One region of the Bacillus sp. LQ16 genome, then DNA from elsewhere that is predicted to be linked to it. Evidence: predicted binding sites of a transcription regulator. Region 1 holds the regulator's gene; each other region holds the start of a gene.
The links. The regulator Rex, encoded in region 1, represses fermentation and respiration genes when NADH is low (regulators of the CRP and FNR family bind a similar motif). The targets are predictions, from matches to a motif close to TTGTGAAATATTTCACAA.
Positions count from the first base shown of each region.

Region 1 (7,245 bases):
TTGCTTTACGACGGTCACCAAATCCAGGAGCTTTAACAGCTACTACATTGAATGTACCACGAAGTTTGTTCACTACTAATGTAGCTAAAGCTTCGCCTTCTACATCTTCAGCAATGATAAGAAGTGGTTTACCTTGTTGTACCACTTGCTCTAATACTGGTAAGATTTCTTGAATGTTAGAAATCTTTTTGTCAGTAATTAAGATATATGGGTTATCAAGAACTGCTTCCATTTTGTCAGAATCAGTGATCATGTAAGGAGATGCATATCCACGATCAAATTGCATACCTTCTACTACGTCTAATTCTGTTGTGAATCCTTTAGACTCTTCTAAAGTAATAACGCCGTCGTTACCAACGCGCTCCATTGCTTCAGCGATTAATTGACCTACTTCTTCGTCAGCTGCAGAAATAGCAGCTACTTGTGCGATAGAAGATTTGCCTTCGATTGGTTTAGAAATCGTTTTTAATTCTTCAATTGCAGCAGTAACAGCTTTTTCGATACCTTTACGAAGACCCATTGGGTTAGCACCAGCTGTTACGTTTTTAAGACCTTCACGAATCATAGCTTGCGCTAATACAGTTGCAGTTGTTGTTCCGTCACCAGCTACATCGTTTGTTTTGCTAGCAACTTCTGCTACTAATTTCGCACCCATGTTTTCGAATGCATCTTCTAATTCGATTTCTTTTGCGATTGTTACACCATCATTTGTAATAAGTGGTGAACCAAATTTTTTCTCAAGTACAACGTTACGACCTTTTGGTCCAAGCGTTACTTTTACTGCGTTTGCAAGAGTGTCGACACCGCGAAGCATCGAACGACGTGCTTCTTCACTAAATTTAATATCTTTTGCCATAATAATTGACCCCCTTGGATTTTTTAAGATTTATATAATTAACCGATAACTGCTAAAATGTCACTTTCACGTAAAATCAAGTAGTCTGTACCTTCGTATTTCACTTCAGTACCTGCATATTTTGAGAAGATGATAAGATCACCTGCTGCTACCTCTAAAGCAACACGCTCACCATTTTCAAGCACTCGACCAGTACCTACTGCAACAACTTTACCCTCTTGTGGTTTTTCTTTTGCAGTATCTGGTAATACAATACCACTTGCTGTTTTTTCTTCTGCTTGAACAAGCTCAATTACAACGCGATCACCTAATGGCTTTAGCATGAACAATAACCTCCTCATTTTGTTATGTAAATTTTATTTATTAGCACTCAAGTCACCCGAGTGCTAACACACTTATAATAATAAATAATCTCAATTTCTTTTGCAAGTAAAAAAATCATAATTTTTTCGCAAATTACTATATAAACTTTCTATATAGAATACTGCCTTTACTATATGAATCGTTGTTTCCCCTACTCGTATGTTACAATATGAAAGACACCCTAAGTTGTTTTCGCTAAACGTACAACTTTTTCCTGTCTCCTACTTTAATTTCAAATACGGATTTACAAAAAAATCATAATTCGAATGAAAGTTTATATCGTAGATAACATATTTACATGTTATCCTACCTCATCTCATACACTAGAGTTAGAAAGGATGGTTAAACTATTTGAAGAAACAATACTGGTGGATTATCGTTACATACATTTTAATGCAGTTATCTGGAATTGTTGGATTACCACTTCTCCTAAAAACAGGACTCTATGATAATAGAGGATTTACCATGGAGGAAAAAGGACAAATCATAACGGGACACTGGGCGATTATTAGCTTCTTTGTTGCATTATGTATCGTTCTTTGGTTACTTAGAACAGACATTCGTGACAGGCATTTAGATGCAATGCGCTCTTCTGTTCCAGCTACTATTGGATGGATTTTCATCGGCTTCTTCTTGGCTTTCTTTTCACAAATAGTTGCCGGTATGATCGAGATGCAGCTGCTAGGAATTAAACAAGGTTCAGAAAATACAATGAAACTGATGGAAATTGCAAGAACGACACCTTGGTTCCTTATTGTCGTATCTATAATCGGACCTATCTTGGAAGAAATCGTATTTAGAAAAATTTTATTTGGTACACTTTATAAGAAGTTTAACTTCTTTATTGCAGCTATCATTAGTTCGCTTGTATTTGCAGCAATCCATTTTGATTTTACTCACTTATTGGTATACACTGCTATGGGGCTCGTATTCGCCTTCTTATATGTGAAGACGAAGCGTATTATCGTTCCGATTGCAGCTCATGTTGCGATGAATACATTAGTCGCTATTGGGCAAATTTTTATGAGCAATGAGCAAATTCAAGAAATGATTAAAGAAGCTGAAAAAATGCAAGGCTTTATCGGAGGATTTTTTGTATGAGAAACTCACCATTGTTCATGGCTGCACTATACTTCCTTCTTGGATGTATCTTTACACGCTTCGCCATTACGAACGTGACAGATACAATCTGGAATGTGTGGACAATACTATTTGCAGTTATGGCAACAATTGATTTTAATTTGGCGCTTCGCCTTATATTAGTTAAATTCACAAAGAAGAAACAATAATAAAACGCAGAGGTCGCTTCCTCTGCGTTTTATTGTGGATAGTTTTTCAAAAAGTAAACTAATGTTTGTAACTCTACAGCTAAATCAATATGATGAATTCTAATATTCTCTGATACGTTTAATCGTGCTGGTGTGAAATTCAAAATACCATGCACGCTCGTTTCAGCTAATCTATCTGCTACAGCTTGTGCTACTGTAGCCGGTACTGTTAATATTGCCACTTGTATATCATTTGATAATCTCTCTTCTAATTCATCTAAATGGTATACAGGAATGCCCCCGATTTCTGTTCCAACTTTCTCTTCACTAACATCAAATGCCATTTCAATTTTTGTATTATTGTTTTTCGTGAAATTATAATGTAAGAAAGCGGTCCCTAAATTACCTACTCCAATAAGTGCTACACGCGTTATATCATCTTGATCAAGTGTTTCGCGGAAAAATGATAATAAATAATTTACGTTATATCCGTATCCCTTTTTCCCTAACGCTCCAAAATACGAAAAATCTCTTCGTATTGTTGCGGAATCTACTTTTACCGCTTCACTCAATTCGGCCGATGAAACACGCTGCTTACCAGAAAGAGATAAGTTTTGGATAAATCGATAGTATAGAGGCAATCTTTTAGCAGTGGCTTGTGGAATCTTTTGCTGATCCATATGACCTCTCCTCTCTTCCTATCTTTATTCATATACTTTAATCAAATACAGAAGTTTAGCACTCATTAAATTCCTTGTATAATAAAGAGAAGAAGTATTCTCTCTTATTTTAAACTATACACTATTTTTAGTATGATTGAGAAATATAAACATGGCAAAGTTAAGAAATTATTTGAGGTGAAAACATTGATTTTATTACAAGTAAATGGACTTTCGAAATTATACGGTGCAGAAACAATTCTTGCAAACATAAAATTGGAAGTACAAACAAAAGATCGTATCGCATTAGTTGGAAGGAATGGAGCTGGAAAATCTACATTATTAAAAATTATCGCTGGTGAATTATCACATGATGGTGGCGAAATTATAAAACCGAAAGATGTCTCAATCGGGTATTTAGCTCAAAATACCGGCTTAGAAACGTCTTTAACAATTTGGGATGAAATGCTAACCGTCTTTACCCACTTACAGCAAATGGAGACAAAACTTCGAAGGCTTGAGCAAGAAATGGGAAAAGAAGAAAACTTTTCAAACGAAGCTATATATGAAAGATTGTTAGCTGATTATGACCAATTGCAACTCAATTATAAAGATCAAGGTGGATATCAATATGAAGCGGACATTCGCTCCATTTTAAGCGGCCTTGGCTTCCCAGTTGAAACGCACCAGACGACGATTTCTACTTTAAGCGGTGGGCAAAAAACAAGATTAGCTCTTGGGAAATTATTATTAACAAAACCAGACTTACTTATTTTGGACGAGCCTACAAACCATTTAGACATCGAAACATTAACATGGCTTGAGCAATATTTACAAGGTTATCCTGGCGCAATATTAATCGTTTCACATGACCGTTATTTCTTAGACAAACTCGTTACACAAGTATATGAAATTTCGAATAAAGAAAGCAGACGATTTGTTGGTAACTACAGTAAATATTTAGACTTAAAATCAGCATTATATGAGCAAGAAATGAAACGTTACGAAAAACAACAAGATGAAATCGCAAAACTTGAGGACTTCGTTCAAAAGAATATAGCTCGCGCCTCTACAACGAAACGTGCTCAAAGTCGCCGTAAACAACTAGACAGAATGGAATTATTAACGAGACCATTAGGTGATTCTAAGTCAGCATCATTCCACTTCGATATTGAAAAGCAAAGTGGAAATGATGTTTTACAAGTAAAGGATGCAACCATTGGCTATGATGAGGACCCTATAATTGAAAACGTAACTATGCGCTTAACTCGCGGAGATAGTGTTGCTTTAGTTGGTCCAAACGGAATTGGGAAATCCACATTATTAAAATCTATTGTGAATAAGTTACCACTATTAAATGGCGATGTTTCTTTCGGATCAAATGTATCTGTTGGTTATTATGATCAAGAACAAGCAAACTTAACATCTTCTAAACGGGTTTTAAATGAACTATGGGATGAATATCCACTGCAACCTGAAAAAGAAATCCGTACTATACTCGGGAACTTTTTATTTACAGGAGATGATGTACTGAAACCAGTATCTTCCCTTAGTGGTGGACAAAAAGCTCGATTAGCTCTTGCGAAACTTATGATGCAAAAGTCAAATTTATTAATTCTGGATGAGCCTACGAACCACCTTGATTTAAATAGTAAAGAGATTTTAGAGAATGCTTTAATTGATTATCCAGGGACTCTTCTATTTGTCTCACATGACCGCTACTTTATTAACCGTGTAACAACGACTGTGGTTGAGTTATCAACAGAAGGTGCACAGGAATATTTAGGGGATTACGATTACTATGTGGAGAAGAAAAATGAAATGATTGAACGCGCAGCATTTGAACAACAAGAACAGCAAGAAAATCAGGCACCTGTTCAAAAAACTGTAGCTCAAGAAAAATTAAATTATCTCGAAGAAAAAGAGCGTAAACAATTAGAACGTCAACGCACTCGAAAAATTGAAGAACTAGAACAAAACATCGTAAACTTAGAAGAAGAAATTGCTACGTTAGAAGATCAACTTTGCTTACCAGAAATATATGCAGATTATGAAAAAGCGAGTGAAATTACAACTAAAAAACAAACGCTACAAGAACAACTTGAAACGTGTATGGCAGAGTGGGAAGAGCTACATGTATAAGAGTATTTAAATAAGGAAGATGTCTCATCAGTCATGATTTTTGACTATGTGACATCTTTTTTCTTTAAGTACATAAATAATTTTTTGAATATATCAATGGTAACTCGGAATATATCAACCATTTTTCAAATACATCTATCGTAACCCTATATATATAAACGATTCGACACGAAATATCGATTTACCGACAAGGATTGACAACATCAGCACCCTCTATAATAGAAGGATATTTCAAAATGTTTTTCAGAGATATCTTCTTACTTTTTATTTCCCAAAAAACAATATATTCAAAGGTCAGACTTCATCTAGTTTATCCACAAACTTATACACATATCCACCTTTATAAAATAGCTATCAAAACAACTTTTCCACATTACCCACAACTAACAAAAAAGATATCAACACTTTATATACACAACAAAACCCACATTATCAACAGATAATATGGGTTTTATCCACAAGCTGTGGTTAATTATGTGCATAACTATGCTTCAATATCTAATCCTGGATTCGCATTTAAGGCTAATGTTGCACGCTTGCCTTGTTCATACGCAATTGTCCCTGCCGCTGCAATCATTGCTGCATTATCTGTGCATAAAGATAGCGGTGGAATAATTAGTTCAATGTTTTCTTTTTGTGCAAATTCTTCTTCTAATCGCGCACGAAGTCCTTTATTAGCAGCTACTCCACCAGCAAGAAGTAATTGCTTTACATTATAAGCCTCTGCTGCACGAGCTGCTTTCGTTACAAGTACATCTATTACACTTTCTTGGAAACTTGCCGCTAAATCTTCTGGTTTAATTTCTATCCCACGTTGTTTCGCGTTATGCACAGTGTTGATAACTGCTGATTTCAATCCACTAAAGCTAAAATCATATGAATTCGGTTCTAGCCATGCACGAGGCAAATCAATTGTTGGTTCTCCTTCATGTGCAAGACGATCAATATGAGGACCACCTGGATATGGCATAGATAACGTACGAGCTACTTTATCATATGCTTCTCCAGCTGCATCATCTCGCGTTTCACCAATTACTTCAAATGAACCATGTTCTTTCATATAAACAAGTTCTGTATGCCCACCAGATACAACAAGTGATAATAGCGGGAATTGAACTTCTTTTACTAAACGGTTCGCATAAATATGACCAGCAATATGATGAACACCGACTAGCGGAATATCATGTGCAAAAGCTACTGCCTTCGCTGCATTTACCCCAATTAGAAGTGCTCCTACTAAACCAGGCCCTTCTGTTACAGCAATTGCATCAATATCATCAAATGTGATGTTTGCTTCTTTTAAAGCTTCTTCTAACACAACTGTAATTTCTTCTACATGATGACGGGATGCAATCTCTGGTACAACCCCGCCAAAACGTTTATGACTTTCGATTTGTGATGCAACGACATTCGCAATAATTTCCGTTCCATTTTTAACAACCGCTACCGCTGTTTCATCACAGCTTGTTTCAATCCCAAGTATAATCGTATTTTTTTCCATTATATATTCACCCACATTACAAGACCATCTTCCTGATTGTCTGCATAGTATCGTTTACGAATTCCACCATTTTGAAATCCATATTTTTTGTACAACTGCTTTGCTACTTCATTTGATACACGTACTTCAAGCGTCATTGTTTTTACCCCTAGTTCTTTCGCTTCTGAAATAACTGCTTTCAATAAGGCATCTCCTAATTTTTGACCTCGGTATTCTGGCAAAATAGCTATATTTGTTATATGTGATTCATCAATAATTATCCACAATCCACAATATCCGATTACACGACCATCTTTTTCTAACACAATATAATGTGCATGTTCATTCATCGTTAATTCACGGTGAAAGGCATCTGCAGTCCAAGGAGTTGAAAAAGACACTTCTTCAATAGCTACAATTTGAGCAATATCATCAAGTTCCATCTTTCTAAATATCATATCCATCTTCTGCAAGGCC
Region 1 is NZ_CM173491.1:250,445-257,689, reverse strand. It holds gene groL (chaperonin GroEL) at 1-856, opposite strand, end outside; gene groES (co-chaperone GroES) at 895-1,179, opposite strand; gene AC3EMB_RS01500 (CPBP family intramembrane glutamic endopeptidase) at 1,571-2,320, shown strand; gene AC3EMB_RS01495 (YdiK family protein) at 2,317-2,508, shown strand; gene AC3EMB_RS01490 (redox-sensing transcriptional repressor Rex) at 2,538-3,167, opposite strand; gene AC3EMB_RS01485 (ABC-F family ATP-binding cassette domain-containing protein) at 3,354-5,288, shown strand; gene tsaD (tRNA (adenosine(37)-N6)-threonylcarbamoyltransferase complex transferase subunit TsaD) at 5,773-6,789, opposite strand; gene rimI (ribosomal protein S18-alanine N-acetyltransferase) at 6,789-7,232, opposite strand.

Region 2 (7,245 bases), 890 kb from region 1:
CTCGGTAGCTCAGTCGGTAGAGCAGAGGACTGAAAATCCTCGTGTCGGCGGTTCGATTCCGTCCCGAGCCACCATTTTGAAGTCGCAAGCCGGCTTAGCTCAATTGGTAGAGCAACTGACTTGTAATCAGTAGGTTGGGGGTTCAAGTCCTCTAGCCGGCACCACTTTCAAAATGAGCCATTAGCTCAGTTGGTAGAGCATCTGACTTTTAATCAGAGGGTCGAAGGTTCGAATCCTTCATGGCTCACCATTTTCAATTTAATGCGGGTGTAGTTTAGTGGTAAAACAAGAGCCTTCCAAGCTCTGGTCGAGAGTTCGATTCTCTTCACCCGCTTTTCAATTATGGGCCTATAGCTCAGCTGGTTAGAGCGCACGCCTGATAAGCGTGAGGTCGATGGTTCGAGTCCATTTAGGCCCACCATAATTGTTCCGCAGTAGCTCAGTGGTAGAGCTATCGGCTGTTAACCGATCGGTCGTAGGTTCGAGTCCTACCTGCGGAGCCATATTTATAGAGAAGTACCCAAGTGGCTCAAGGGGCTCCCCTGCTAAGGGAGTAGATCGCGAACGCGGTGCGAGGGTTCGAATCCCTTCTTCTCTGCCAGTAATTGGCCCGTTGGTCAAGTGGTTAAGACACCGCCCTTTCACGGCGGTAACACGGGTTCGAATCCCGTACGGGTCATACTAAAAGAGATAGCATAAACTGCTATCTCTTTTTTGTTGTGTATAGATATAGAAGAAGCTATGACAGATTATAAATAATAAGTTTAAAATAGGATTACCTTTTCTCATGCATAAGAAGAGATAATCCTATTTTTTGAACATGTTTTAACTCTCTATTGAATGTCCATCTTGTTTAATAACAGCATGATTATATGCGAAGTGAAGAGTTTTGTATCCTAAAAGTGCAATAGTGAAGGCAAGGCCTCCTGCTATAATAGCCACACTAAATCCTGCTCGAGCTCCAAAATTATCAATAACTAAACCAGCTATCGCTGATCCTAGGGAGACTCCAATTCCAAGTCCTGTAATTGCCCAAGTCATTCCTTCTGTTATTTTTGATTCAGGTACGATTCTTTCCACAAGCCCCATAGTAATAATCATAGTAGGAGCGACAGATAGTCCTGCAAAGAAGACAATAACTATTAGCCAAGCAATAGTATTTACGAAAAATAGTGGCAGCATTGTTATCATGGAAAGTGTGACTGCTATTAAAAATTGATTATAGGGTGGAGCATTGAGTTTAAGAGTACCGAAAATAAGGCCTGCCAGGCATGAACCGATTGCATAGACAGAAAGTACAAAGCTAGCAGTTACTGCGTTTCCTTGATGTTCAGCAAAAGCTACACTAACGACATCTATTGTGCCAAAGATAGTACCTATAGCAATGAGTGTGAATACTAGTACTCGCAAAGAACCAATTTTAAATACTGTTCCTTTGTTTGTAATGTCGCCAGGGTGTACAGGTGGTTCTGTGCTTTTTTGTAGGATGAATAGGCATACCCCAATTGTAAGAAAAACAGATGATAAAAGTGGCCCTGCTTCTGGGAAGAACATAACACTTAAACTGACAGATAATACAGGACCAATTATGAAGCAAATTTCGTCGACGACCGATTCAAAGGAAAATGCTGTATGCAATTTATGGGATCCACGGTATAGTTTAGTCCAACGTGCACGTACCATAGCTGACATATTTGGCATACAACCTGCACATAAGGCGGATAGAAATAGCGTCCAATAAGGAGCTTCATATTTCGTACATAGAAGTAAGAGGATCGTAAAGAAAACACTGATACCTGTAGTCGGAAGAAGTATGCGAGATTGCCCTAATTGATCGGCCATCCGAGAAATATGAGGAGCTAGTAAAGCAGATGATAATGTAAAGGTGGCTGCAACAGCTCCAGCAAGCCAATAGTCACCACGTAACTGAGATAACATTGTAACAATACCAATGCCCATCATTGATATGGGCATCCGAGCTATAAACCCTGCTAAAGAGAATCCTTTTGTACCAGGAGCACTGAAAATCTCACGGTAGGAATTAAACATAATAATCACCAAAGTATTTGACGTTTGCATATACATTCTTCATTCTTTTAAATCCTCCTTTGTTTCATTAATACCTTCTATAAAAAGGGACAGTGAGTCAATGTAGGATATAGGTAAGAAGTTATATTATCTTGTAAGCTAGAAATAATTTACATACGCACCGTATGTAAATATCATATTGACATACGGTGCGTATGTCAATTGAAATGTTTTATCTCTGGATAGAGAGCCGATGTTTAAAGGAGTTATTCTTTTATATAGAGAACGATACTATAGTGCAATTCATTTTGAATAAAGAGAATGAATAGAAGTAGGAGGAAAAGATGATTAAAAAAACGAGAGCAGAAATGATTACTGAAACACGTGCTAAATTGCTGAGTGCAGCAAGAGAGGCCTTTGGTACAGTTGGATATGTAAATACGTCTATGGATGATTTTACAGCATCTGTCGGTTTAACACGTGGTGCAATTTATCATCATTTTGGTGATAAAAAAGGATTGTTAGAAGCAGTTGTAAAAGAAATTGATATCGAAATGGATAATAAATTAGGGAAAGTATCAGATGAAGCGGAAGGAAAATGGGAAGGGTTTGTTGGACGTTGTCGTGCGTATTTAACGATGGCACTTAATCCAGAAATTCAGCGAATTGTACTTCGTGATGCACCAGCAGTATTAGGAAATAGTTATTATCAATCATCGCATTCGCAATGTTTAACGACGATGGCGGAGATGCTTCAGCAATTAATGAAAGACTGTATTATTGAAAAGACGGACTGCGAAGCTTTAGCAAGATTCATAAATGGTGGACTAGTGGACCTTGCTTGTTGGATTGCGAATTCTGAAGATGCAGAAGCACATTTGTCTAAAGCTTTGCATAGCCTATCACTTATATTGAATGGTTTATTATTAGAAAAGAATGCATGATTTTGAATAATATCTTTTTATTAATATACGGTAATAGTTAAAAGGGAGGTGGTAAAGTATATGCTAATTCATTTATGTCACCGTAGTCTATATAGGCCAACTGATGTCCAGCGTATAAGGAGATAATGTGTTAGTTTGATTATAGAAATTGAATTTAGCTATAGGGAATAATCAAATCACATTCTTTTTATTCACAATCTAAAGAAAACGCCTCCATTGAAATTGATTCCACACCTATTCTAATAACTTTACACTCTATGTGAAAAAGTTCACAAATAGGTCATAATTTGTGAAGTAATTCACAATAATACGTGCTACAATATGAATGTAAAGAAGTTAAACAACATTAAATTAGTATTTTAATTAATTACTTAAACAATCATAAAAAATAGATGTGAACAATAGAGAGGGGAAATTACCATGAAAAAAGGTATCAATCGTGTAGTATTAGTAGGAACAGGAGCTGTAGGTTGTAGTTACGCTTACTCAATGATCAACCAAGGTGTAGCTGAAGAGTTCGTATTAGTAGATGTTAATGAAGCAAAAGCAGAAGGGGAAGCAATGGACTTAAGCCATGCGGTACCATTCTCTCCATCACCAACAAAAGTTTGGAGCGGTAGCTATGCAGATTGTAAAGATGCAGATTTAGTAGTTATCACTGCTGGATTACCACAAAAGCCAGGTGAAACTCGTTTAGACTTAGTTGAGAAAAATACAAAGATCTTTAAACAAATCGTTCGCGGTATTATGGATAGTGGATTCGATGGAATCTTCTTAATCGCAACTAACCCAGTTGACATTTTAACTTACGTAACTTGGAAAGAATCTGGTTTACCAAAAGAGCGCGTAATCGGTTCTGGTACTACTTTAGACTCTGCTCGTTTCCGTTACATGTTAGGTGACTACTTAGATGTAGATCCACGTAACGTTCATGCTTACATCGTTGGTGAACACGGTGACACTGAACTTCCAGTATGGAGCCACGCTACTATCGGTGTACAAAAACTAGAAACAATCTTAGCTAACAACGAACAGTACAATCAAGAAGACTTAGATAAAATCTTCGAAAACGTACGTGATGCAGCTTACCATATTATCGAGCGTAAAGGTGCAACTTACTACGGAATCGGTATGTCACTACTTCGTGTAACTAAAGCAATCTTAAACAACGAGAACAGCGTATTAACTGTATCTGCATACCTTGAAGGTCAATACGGAGAGAAAGATGCTTACGTAGGTGTTCCAGCTGTAATTAACCGCGAAGGTGTACGTGAAATCGTAGAACTTGAGCTAAATGAAGATGAAAAAGCGAAATTCGCTCATTCTGTAAAAGTATTAAAAGAAACAATGGAACCAGTACTATAATAATTGCTAAATAATTCAGAGGTGGGAAACTGCTTCTTACCTCTGAACTTATATAATTTAATATAAATTCCTTTTCCGGTTTCCCTTGTATATCCCCAATATACCCCTTTTGCTGGATAAGGGTCGTTTATAGAAAAGAGCACTCTACTTTACGTAGAGTGCTCTTTATTATCCCGCATTAACGGGCAGTAAGATCCCCACCTCAAAATGCAGCGAAAGCAAAGAAGTTAGTTTGGTGATCAACTGCCCGTAAAAGCCCGATTGGTGAGGGCTGATAATCAGTGAGGGATGAACACCCCCCACTGATTAAAGTTTCACTTTATCATTTTTTAGGCGTTAATCCCAATTTCTTTAAAATATCTGTCAGTGTACCGCTTTTTGATTTTTCTACAGGTGTTTGTGATTTAGATGCATCTGGCCCTTTTTTCAAGAAGTTCTTTTCAACGAAGCGAATATCTTTTTCGTCGACAATCCCATCTTTATTAAGGTCTCCGTCTTTTACAGTTAGTCCTTTTTTACCATAGTTGCTAGCGATAATTTCAGCATCTTTAATATCGATTACTTTATCAGCATTTACATCGCCGGCAAGGTTTTCGTCAGGTCTTGCATAATAATATTGGCCAAGCAGCTTACCGTCTTTTTCAGTACCAAGTTTCGTTGTTAGGCGGCTTGTTAAATGTCCTGGCACTTCTACATATAGGTTATAGTCGCGTTTATTAACTGGAAGTCCATTTAGTTTGAAGTACCCATATTTATCTAGTGAACCTTCAAACTTATGACGGTAAGAATCAGTTGCGTATACTTTTACGCCAAGCTTTGCATAATCAAACTTTTCATCTAAATATCCACGTTCATTTAAGAATGCACCAGGTTTAATATTTCCTTCTACTAGTGAATTTAAGGACATAACTGAGAATGTTTGATCTTGAAGTACACGCATTCTATTTGGTTCTGATTCACCTTGTTTCCAGTAAACAAAAATTGGTGACTCTAATTGAGCGTTTGCTTCATAAAATTCATCATTTTCTACTTTGAAAGTTACATCAATGAACGGGAAATCACCATCTAATCCAGCAAAGTTTTTGTCATCGATAGTGCCGCCAACTGTAACCGAACCTGCCTCTAGTTTCGGTTCATTTACTTTTGCGGTTACTCCTTTTTCGGAAAGTAGCTTTTCAAAAGCAGGATTAAATTTTGCATTTGCAAATTTGAAGTTCTTCTCTAGGAAGTTTACATTAAATTGCCCAGCAACAAATTGTTTTACGTGTTTTGCGTTTAGTGTTACTGTGAACTCGTCATTTTTATATAATTCTTTTTTATCGTAACTAGCTTTCGCATATTGAGCACCTTGTGGGATAAACCAGTAGTTATTTACACCGCTTGGATAGTCAGCTCCTGCAGTTGCATAATCGAAAATATATACGCCTGTGTTCATTGGACCTTCCGTTCTGAAGGAGTCAGGTGTAATGCCAACTTTAAAGTCGCCATTTGCATTAATCGGTAAAAACTTATGCAAGTATGGAGAATAGTCATAGTACATAACGCCATTCGCTTCTTGCGTAATGTTTAATCCTTTTCCTTTTAAGTAGTCAACGTTTGAATCGTATACATTTCCTTTAATCCATAGTGCTTTTTTGCCATCTTCTACTGTATAATTTTCTTCATTTAACTCGTAAATACCAGGTTTTAATCCAGTTAGTTTCACTTCTGGTGGGGTATTATCAATTACAACATAATCACCTTTTACACGTGCTTTCCCAGCCTTATCATAACCGACAAACTCAATTGTGTAGTCTCCTTCTGGTAAGTTGATTTTCTCATCACCAATTGGTTTTGCAGGATCATTTGTAAAAGGATACACTTTTCCATTAAAGAATGAGTCTAAGTAGTAATACACATCAGTTTTTAGTCCACTTGTGTTTAATGTCCCAATGAAGCCCAGAGCTTTATCTGTTTTGGAATCTTTTACGATAAGATCTAACGTTTCAAGTTCGCTGTTTAATTGGAATGCCCCGTGAACATACGATTCACCGTATGGATTAAATTTAGATGTATCAGTTGAAATTGCTTTTCTTGATAGTATTGCATTTTCAATACCAGGCTCTGATACACGAATAGAGAATGGGATTTGATATGTTTCTTCTTTATTTTTCGTGTTCGTAATATGAATATATCCTTCATATCGGCCTTGTTTTACACCGGCTGGAACATTAATTTTTGCTTCAATTTCACCTGCTTTGCCAGCATCAAGAGTAATTGTTTCTGGAGCAGAGATTTTTACACCGTTTGCGACAGCATCGTTAATAGTAGACGAAGCTGGTGTATAAGAAATTTCTGTTTTAAATTCTTTTTTCTCTTGTTTATTATGATTAGTTACTTTTATATTTCGTTTTTGTTCAAGAGCTTCACCGTCTTTTTGATAAAACTTACCGAATGCAATAGATCCAGTTTCTTCGGGCACTTCAATTACTTCATCATTTACAACAGTTTGTGTCGTATCTAATACTTTAAAGCTTGTTTCTGTACGAACGGCGTTGTAAGCATCTACTCGCCCAGCTCCAACTTCATACACCGAATATTTTTCTTTTAAATCATCAGCTGTGTTCATAAGAGACGCTTTTACATCGAACGGAGAGTAGTCTGGGTGTTCTTGTAAAATTAGAGCAGCAACGCCAGCAATATGAGGGGAAGCCATAGATGTTCCTTGCATACGCTCATAGGAAACAGCGTAGTTTTCACCCTCTTGCGGGTCGTTAATATATTCAGGAACTGTTGAAAGGACAGCGACACCAGGCGCTGTAATATCAGGCTTAATATCATCATTTGCTGTAACAGGACCGCGTGAGCTAAAGTCTGCAAGATGATCGCCTTCTGTTTGAATGTAATTAATTTCATCGAAAGTTAAGGA
Region 2 is NZ_CM173491.1:4,743,000-4,750,244, reverse strand. It holds tRNA gene AC3EMB_RS24085 (tRNA-Phe) at 1-74, shown strand, start outside; tRNA gene AC3EMB_RS24080 (tRNA-Thr) at 89-164, shown strand; tRNA gene AC3EMB_RS24075 (tRNA-Lys) at 175-250, shown strand; tRNA gene AC3EMB_RS24070 (tRNA-Gly) at 264-334, shown strand; tRNA gene AC3EMB_RS24065 (tRNA-Ile) at 345-421, shown strand; tRNA gene AC3EMB_RS24060 (tRNA-Asn) at 429-503, shown strand; tRNA gene AC3EMB_RS24055 (tRNA-Ser) at 511-601, shown strand; tRNA gene AC3EMB_RS24050 (tRNA-Glu) at 608-679, shown strand; gene AC3EMB_RS24045 (MFS transporter) at 826-2,049, opposite strand; gene AC3EMB_RS24040 (TetR/AcrR family transcriptional regulator) at 2,373-2,972, shown strand; gene AC3EMB_RS24035 (L-lactate dehydrogenase) at 3,393-4,337, shown strand; gene AC3EMB_RS24030 (S8 family serine peptidase) at 4,660-7,245, opposite strand, start outside.
Region 2: a site for Rex is predicted at 3,260-3,277, ahead of AC3EMB_RS24035 (L-lactate dehydrogenase). Genes of this name have one in related genera too.

Region 3 (7,245 bases), 1.1 Mb from region 1:
ATCTTTGTCAATTCTGACACAAACAAGCGGTCAATTTGAAGAAACAACAAAACAATTTATTGAGCAACAACAATTACAACGTGAAGAGGCTCAAAAACAGTTAGAGGGTTTTTTGGAAGAGTTCAAGTCAAAACAGTTGGAACTCGCAAAAAAGTTCGAGGAAAACTCAAAAAATCTATTTACTTCCATCAAGTAAGAAAAATGTGGGAGCTAACTGCAGCACAAACAAAACTCTTTCTTCCTCCTACTACATCAAGATGGCTAACATTTTTCGATATGGAAAAGAAGGAGGACAAAATGAATCCATTTCAAGAAGCACAAACTGTTCCGGAGCTTCGTTATGATGAGATTCAAGTCGGTGATCAAGCATCCCTTACAAAAACAATTACAGATGAAGATGTTATCAATTTTGCAAAATTGACTGGAGATGTGAATCCTATTCACATTTTAGATTCTTTTGCAAAAACGACAATGTTTAAAGAACGTATTGCTCACGGTATGCTCGTTTCGAGTTTTATTTCTACTATCCTTGGAACGAAACTCCCAGGCAAAAATACGATTTATTTATCCCAAAATGTTTCATTCCGTGCCCCTGTCAAAATCGGTGATACACTTCGTGTTGTGGCAGAGGTTATTAAGAAGCGTGACGATAAAAAAATCATTACGTTGCAAACAAACATATATAATCAATCAGATGATATTGTCGTGGAAGGAACAGCGACAATACTAAAAAAAGAGTAGCAAAGTTGCTACTCTTTTTTTCTATCCAAGAACTTCTAATCGCACCGATTACTTCCGCGTATGAGTATGTCATTTCCACATAAAATAACGTTACCAGTTTAGATAAGAACTTAGCTGAACTGGACTACTCATAAGGATGTGTATCAACATGGTAAAAACAAACAAATTATTAGTTCCAGGTGCAGAACAAGCGCTTGAACAATTTAAATATGAAATTGCACAAGAATTTGGTGTAAGCTTAGGTTCTAATACAGCATCTCGTTCTAACGGTTCAGTTGGCGGTGAAGTAACAAAACGTCTTGTTGCTTTAGCTCAACAACAATTACGTGGATAATTATATAACATATGGCTTAGAGGCAGATATTATCTGCCTCTTTCTATTTTCAACATACATAATAGTGCTTTTTCACATACTAATCAAAGCAAAACGAAAGGAGCAATATGTGACATGAAACGGATTAATATTAGCATGAGCCCTCCCCGCGTTCTTACTTTATCTTTTATTGTATTATCAGTTGTCGGCACATGCTTATTAAAACTGCCAATTGCTACGACAACGTCCATTTCATGGCTCGATGCCTTATTTACAACCGTTTCCGCTTGTACTGTTACTGGGCTTGGTGTTGTGGATACTGGAAAAGTGTTTACTTTATTTGGACAATGTGTCATTTTAACGCTTATACAAGTTGGCGGGCTTGGCATTATGAGCTTTGCGGTCTTAATTGCTATTATGCTCGGAAGAAAAATCGGTCTTCAAAACCGTATTTTATTACAACAAGCATTAAATCAAACGAATATCGGCGGCGTTATCCGTCTTGCCAAAGCATTATTTTTATTCTCTTTTACAGTCGAATGTATCGCTACTTTAATTCTTTCTTTTGAATGGGTACCCAAATATGGGGTTGCCAAAGGGATCTATTATAGTTTTTTCCATTCAATCTCAGCCTTTAACAATGCTGGTTTTTCTGTGTGGAGCGATAATTTAATGTCCCATTCTCATAGCATTCTTGTCAATTTCGTCATTTCCTCTCTCATCATTTTAGGTGGAATTGGTTTTACAGTAATTGTAGACATAAAAAGAAAGAAAAACTTTAAAAACCTTACACTACATTCAAAACTTATGCTCACTTCTACTCTAATCGTCAACATTATTGCTACCCTTTTTATTTTTATATTCGAGTTCCATAACTCCCTTTCTATGAGAGGTTTTACCCCATTTGAAGAAGGAATGGCCTCTTATTTTCAAGCAATTTCAACACGAACTGCCGGGTTTAATACTGTTGATATTTCTACATTGTCAAAACCTTCCCTCCTATTAATGATGCTCCTTATGTTTATTGGTGCTGGTAGTGCTTCAACGGGTGGTGGGATTAAGTTAACAACATTTTTAATCATATTTTTTGGCGTATTTAAATTTTTACAAGAACAAGAGGATATTGTCGTATTTAAAAAATCCATTAAAGATACTCTCATTGTCAAATCATTAACCATTACTATTATTTCCATTTCATTTATCTTTTTTGCTATTTTAATTTTGAGTATTACTGAGCGAGTTCCTCTATTGATGAGTGCTTTCGAAGTATTTTCAGCATTCGGGACTGTTGGCCTCAGTATGAACTTAACACCCCACTTAACTATAATCGGAAAAGCTATTATTATCTTTATGATGTTTTTTGGGAAAATGGGGCCTTTAACATTGGCTTTTTCATTTGCTCGTAAAAAGAACCGGAAAATAAAATATCCTAATGAAGATATTTTAACAGGTTGACAACCGTATCAATTATCCATATAATGAGAATACAATAACATATCTCCAAAGGGGAGTAGCGTCCAAGAATATTTCTTGGAAACAAAGTCGTCATTACGTAGAACTTAGTTCTTCCGGCTTTGTTGGCATTTTTATTACATATGTCTAGCAAGACCTTTGCCTATTAACGGCAGAGGTCTTTTTTGTATTCATTTCCAAATTCTTCCAAAGTTAATAGGCAGGAGTATGGGGAAACTAAATAGTGGGGAAATTCTTCACTTATTTAGAACTTATAGAGATGAGAGGAGAATGTACATGGATGTATCATTATTATTGGAGTATGGTTGGGTATTACTCATCCTAATTGCACTTGAAGGGATTTTAGCGGCTGATAACGCTCTTGTTCTTGCAATTATGGTAAAACATTTACCAGAAGAAAAACGAAAGAAAGCACTATTTTACGGATTAGCGGGGGCATTTGTTTTCCGATTTGGATCGTTATTTATGATTTCGTTCTTAGTCGATGTATGGCAAGTGCAAGCAATCGGTGCCATCTACCTTATGTTTATCGCTGGTAATCACTTATTTAAAACATATGTTAAAAAGAATACAGATGAAGAAACAGAAGAAAAAGAAGCAAAGAAAAAACAAGAGAACTTCTGGTGGACTGTATTTAAAGTTGAAGTTGCTGATATCGCCTTCGCAGTTGATTCAATTTTAGCTGCCGTTGCACTAGCAATGACTTTACCAAAAACAGGATTAGGTACAATTGGTAGTCTAGATACAGGGCAATTCGTTGTTATCTTTGTAGGTGGACTTATCGGATTAATCATTATGCGATTTGCAGCAACTGCATTCGTACAAATCTTAAAACGTAAACCAGGACTTGAAACTGCAGCATTCTTAATTGTAGGTTGGGTTGGTGTGAAGCTAGCAGTTTATACATTAGCACACCCTGCATTAAATGTAATTCCACATTCATTCCCAGAATCCACTCCGTGGAAGCTTACATTCTGGATTGTATTAGTCGGAATCGCAGTTGGTGGTTGGTTCTTCTCAAAAGAAGTAGAAGTAAAAGTAGAAAAGAATTTAGACGAAAAAGCGCTGTAATTACAGCGCTTTTTCTTTTTCCTTTCTTCCTCTCAATGTCCAGAAAAAATTCCATTATACTATCTTTTGTAAACGTTTTCTTAACGTATGTATGTCCTTTTTGTGAAACATTGCACAAACTTATTGAAAGTGAGAACAATTCCATGTACTTTATTCATATAAGGAGTATTTATAGAAGATTTACTAAAGGAGCGTATTACTCATGCTAGAACAAGGACTAGATTATGTTGTCAAACTGGCTAAAAGCAAAAAGAAAATGCTAGATACAAACCCAATGCAATATTTCATTCGTGCTGCACTTGCGGGTATTTATATCGGTTTTATTATTGTACTATGTTTTAAATTAGGTAACTTTTTTCACATTGCAGATTCACCAGCAACTTATTTAACTGCTTCTATGTTTTTCGGGATTGCTCTCGTACTTATTATATATGGCGGTGCTGAATTGTTTACTGGAAACACAATGTACTTTACTGTAGCAACTTTAAGAAAAGAAACAACGATTTCTGATACACTTCGTAACTGGGTTGCTTGTTATGCAGGTAACTTAGCCGGCGCGTTATTCTTTGCCTTACTATTTTACGCAACTGGAATTTTTGAAGCAATTGATCACGGTCACCTAATGAATAAAGTCGTTGAAGGAAAGATGAACACACCTACAATGCAGTTATTCTTTAAAGCCATTTTATGTAACTGGCTCGTATGTCTTGCTTGCTTCTTACCATCTCAGGTTAAAGGCGACACGGCAAAAATAATGGTCATGATGCTACTTGTTTTCACATTCTTCTTATCTGGTTACGAACATAGTATTGCAAACTTGTCACTCTTTGCTTTATCTTTAGTTTCACCACATCCTGAGACAATTTCTTTTTCAGGTGCTATTCATAACTTAATTCCTGTTACAATCGGTAACATTATTGGCGGATCAGTATTTGTCGGTATGGTATACCACTACTTAACAAAAAAAACACCTGAAGTTCAACAGGAAGAAACTGAAATCGCAGCAGCTCAACAAGAAGAGATTATTCCTTTACAAGCACATATGAAACATTAAAAACTCCAAAGTTTTACTTTGGAGTTTTTAGCTTCCCACGTATTTAACAACAAGGTGAGGATTAATTTCTCCTTCTTCCTTTCCCTTATCCATTCTCTGTTTCATCTTGTGCATACCGATGACATCATTCGTATGAAGGTGAATTTCATTTACATATAACCCCTCTGTACAAAAAGCTTCTACAAAATCCAGTCCATTTTTTGCTCCCCATCCCATATTAAAATCAAGGGAAAGAATATTCACATCATAATCCCGAACCATTTGCAAAGCACATTCTACTGTAGTTGCGGGCACATACCCGAACGGGCAACTTCTTTGATCATCCATATATACGTTCATTTTCTATTCCCTCTCTAATTTGAATATACGGCCAATACATAACATATTGCCCCAAGACTAATAAAAGGACCAAATGGAATTGGTTTTCGTACTTCTATACGTTTTAATACGATACCCACCCCAAAGAAACAAAGACTGAAACAAGATGCTAAAAATAAAATGATAAAAACGCCTTTCACTCCTACTATAAACCCAAGTAACGAAAGTAGTTTTATATCACCTCCGCCAAGCCCTTCTGGATATATCTTTTTCATGCAATATAACAAAATGAATATAACACCACTACCAACTATACTATCTGTCCAAGTAACTAATTGTACAAAAACACTTTCAAGAATGAGTAAAACGGCAAACGAAATTAAAATACAATCAGGAATTAACATATATAAGTAATCTGTAACTGAAATAATAAGAAGTAGCGAAAAAAGGGATAAAATGATAATAAGCTCTCGTTCTATTCCAATCATATACACGGTAAGAAGAAATATACTTCCTGTTATACATTCAAATGCTACATACATAATTGGAATTTTCCTCTTACAATTCGTACAACATCCTCTTTGTATATAAAATGAAATGATGGGGATTAGTTCTTTTGGCCTTAGCACATATTTGCAATAATAACAATGTGAACGCGGGGTAATAATAGACGCACCTAATGGAACCCTCATCGCAACTAGCATAAAAAAAGAACCAAACACCATCCCTGCTAACAGTGCATATAAATAAGTGAACATCCCTTCCTCTCCTTTCCCAAAAAACATAGCAAAAAAAGGAGAGAACTTCTACTTCATATTATCCTTTATTCTACTAAAAAGCAGGCCATTTTCTGGCCTGCTTTCCCCTCTTTTATACGATGAAATATACTGCTTTTAATGGTCCATGTACTCCGACAACAAGATTCATCTCAATGTCAGCCGAGTTACTTGGCCCTGTAATAAAGTTAATACAAGATGCCGCTCTCTCCCCATTTTCTACGCGTAAGTTCATATCCTGAACTGCTTGTGTAATACGAGGCACAAGTGTTCCACGTGGAATAATAGCAAAATATACAGTCGGTAAAAAGTGTAAAGAACGTCCTTGCCCTTTATGACTTTGTACAACAATTGTACCAGATTCAGCTAATGTATAATCACTAAATGCAATACCAATATTCGCTTTTTCAGCTAAACGCATATTTTCGTCTTTTCTCTCTGGATCCCATACGTTTACTTCAACGTCTCGCTTTGGAAGTTCTTCTTTAAATAAAGATGTTAAACCATATGCATCAAAACGCTCATCTGCTGATAATAAAATAGGTCCACCGCCGTTTTCCATGATTACTTTTTGAAGGTCTTCACCTAATCGGTCATTTGTCGTTTCTACTACAGTTGTATGAATGTTTGTACATTGCTTTTTAAACACTTCTAGTAATTCTTCTTGTGAACAATCTTTTAACGTTTCTATATTCACATTACTTTTCCATACTGGTCGCTCTATACCTTCTGTTTTACGCGCGCGCCCAAGTTCTTTTGCAATGTTATCTAGAAAGGCATCACGGTTTTGAATTAATCCTGTCATTATTTATCCCCGCCTTTCTTATGATCTTTATACCAATCACGGAATCGCTCTTTACTTGGAGCTGGGAATTCCCGAATATCCGTCCAGTTTTTAAGTGGTCCAACACCTTTTGATACACGATTACCAGATGTAAATGGACTCATTGCCGCTGGTGCCATTTTTGACCCCATTTTATATAAAGCAGCTGAAGAAGCACCCATACTAAACATTTTCATCGCTAGTTTTTCTGCAAGTGGTGCACGACCTTCTTGCTCAACAATAACTTGACGATGTTTTAATAATAAATCATGCAATGGAATTTTTACTGGACAAGCTTCTGTACATGCTCCGCATAAACTAGATGCATAAGGAAGCTCTTTGTAATCATCATATCCACCTAGAAGCGGTGTTAATACCGCACCGATTGGTCCTGAGTAAATCGATCCATATGAATGTCCACCAACGTGACGATATACAGGACATACATTAACACAAGCAGCGCAACGAATACATTGTAATACTGAACGGAATTCAGATCCCAGAATTTGAGAGCGACCATTATCAACAACAACTAAATGGAATTCTTCAGGTCCATCAACTTCCTCTTCTTGAATTGGTCCTGCTACTGTTACATAACTTGTTAATTTTTGACCTACTGCACTACGACATAGTAAACCAACTAAAACATCTAATTCTTCCATTGTCGGAACCATAC
Region 3 is NZ_CM173491.1:1,366,287-1,373,531, reverse strand. It holds gene phaP (polyhydroxyalkanoic acid inclusion protein PhaP) at 1-196, shown strand, start outside; gene AC3EMB_RS06920 (MaoC family dehydratase) at 298-741, shown strand; gene AC3EMB_RS06915 (alpha/beta-type small acid-soluble spore protein) at 890-1,075, shown strand; gene AC3EMB_RS06910 (TrkH family potassium uptake protein) at 1,190-2,509, shown strand; yybP-ykoY riboswitch at 2,548-2,713, shown strand; gene AC3EMB_RS06905 (TerC family protein) at 2,804-3,598, shown strand; gene AC3EMB_RS06900 (formate/nitrite transporter family protein) at 3,801-4,652, shown strand; gene AC3EMB_RS06895 (cyclic-phosphate processing receiver domain-containing protein) at 4,680-4,991, opposite strand; gene AC3EMB_RS06890 (prepilin peptidase) at 5,006-5,728, opposite strand; gene AC3EMB_RS06885 (LutC/YkgG family protein) at 5,841-6,551, opposite strand; gene AC3EMB_RS06880 (LutB/LldF family L-lactate oxidation iron-sulfur protein) at 6,551-7,245, opposite strand, start outside.
Region 3: a site for Rex is predicted at 3,699-3,716, ahead of AC3EMB_RS06900 (formate/nitrite transporter family protein). Genes of this name have one in related genera too.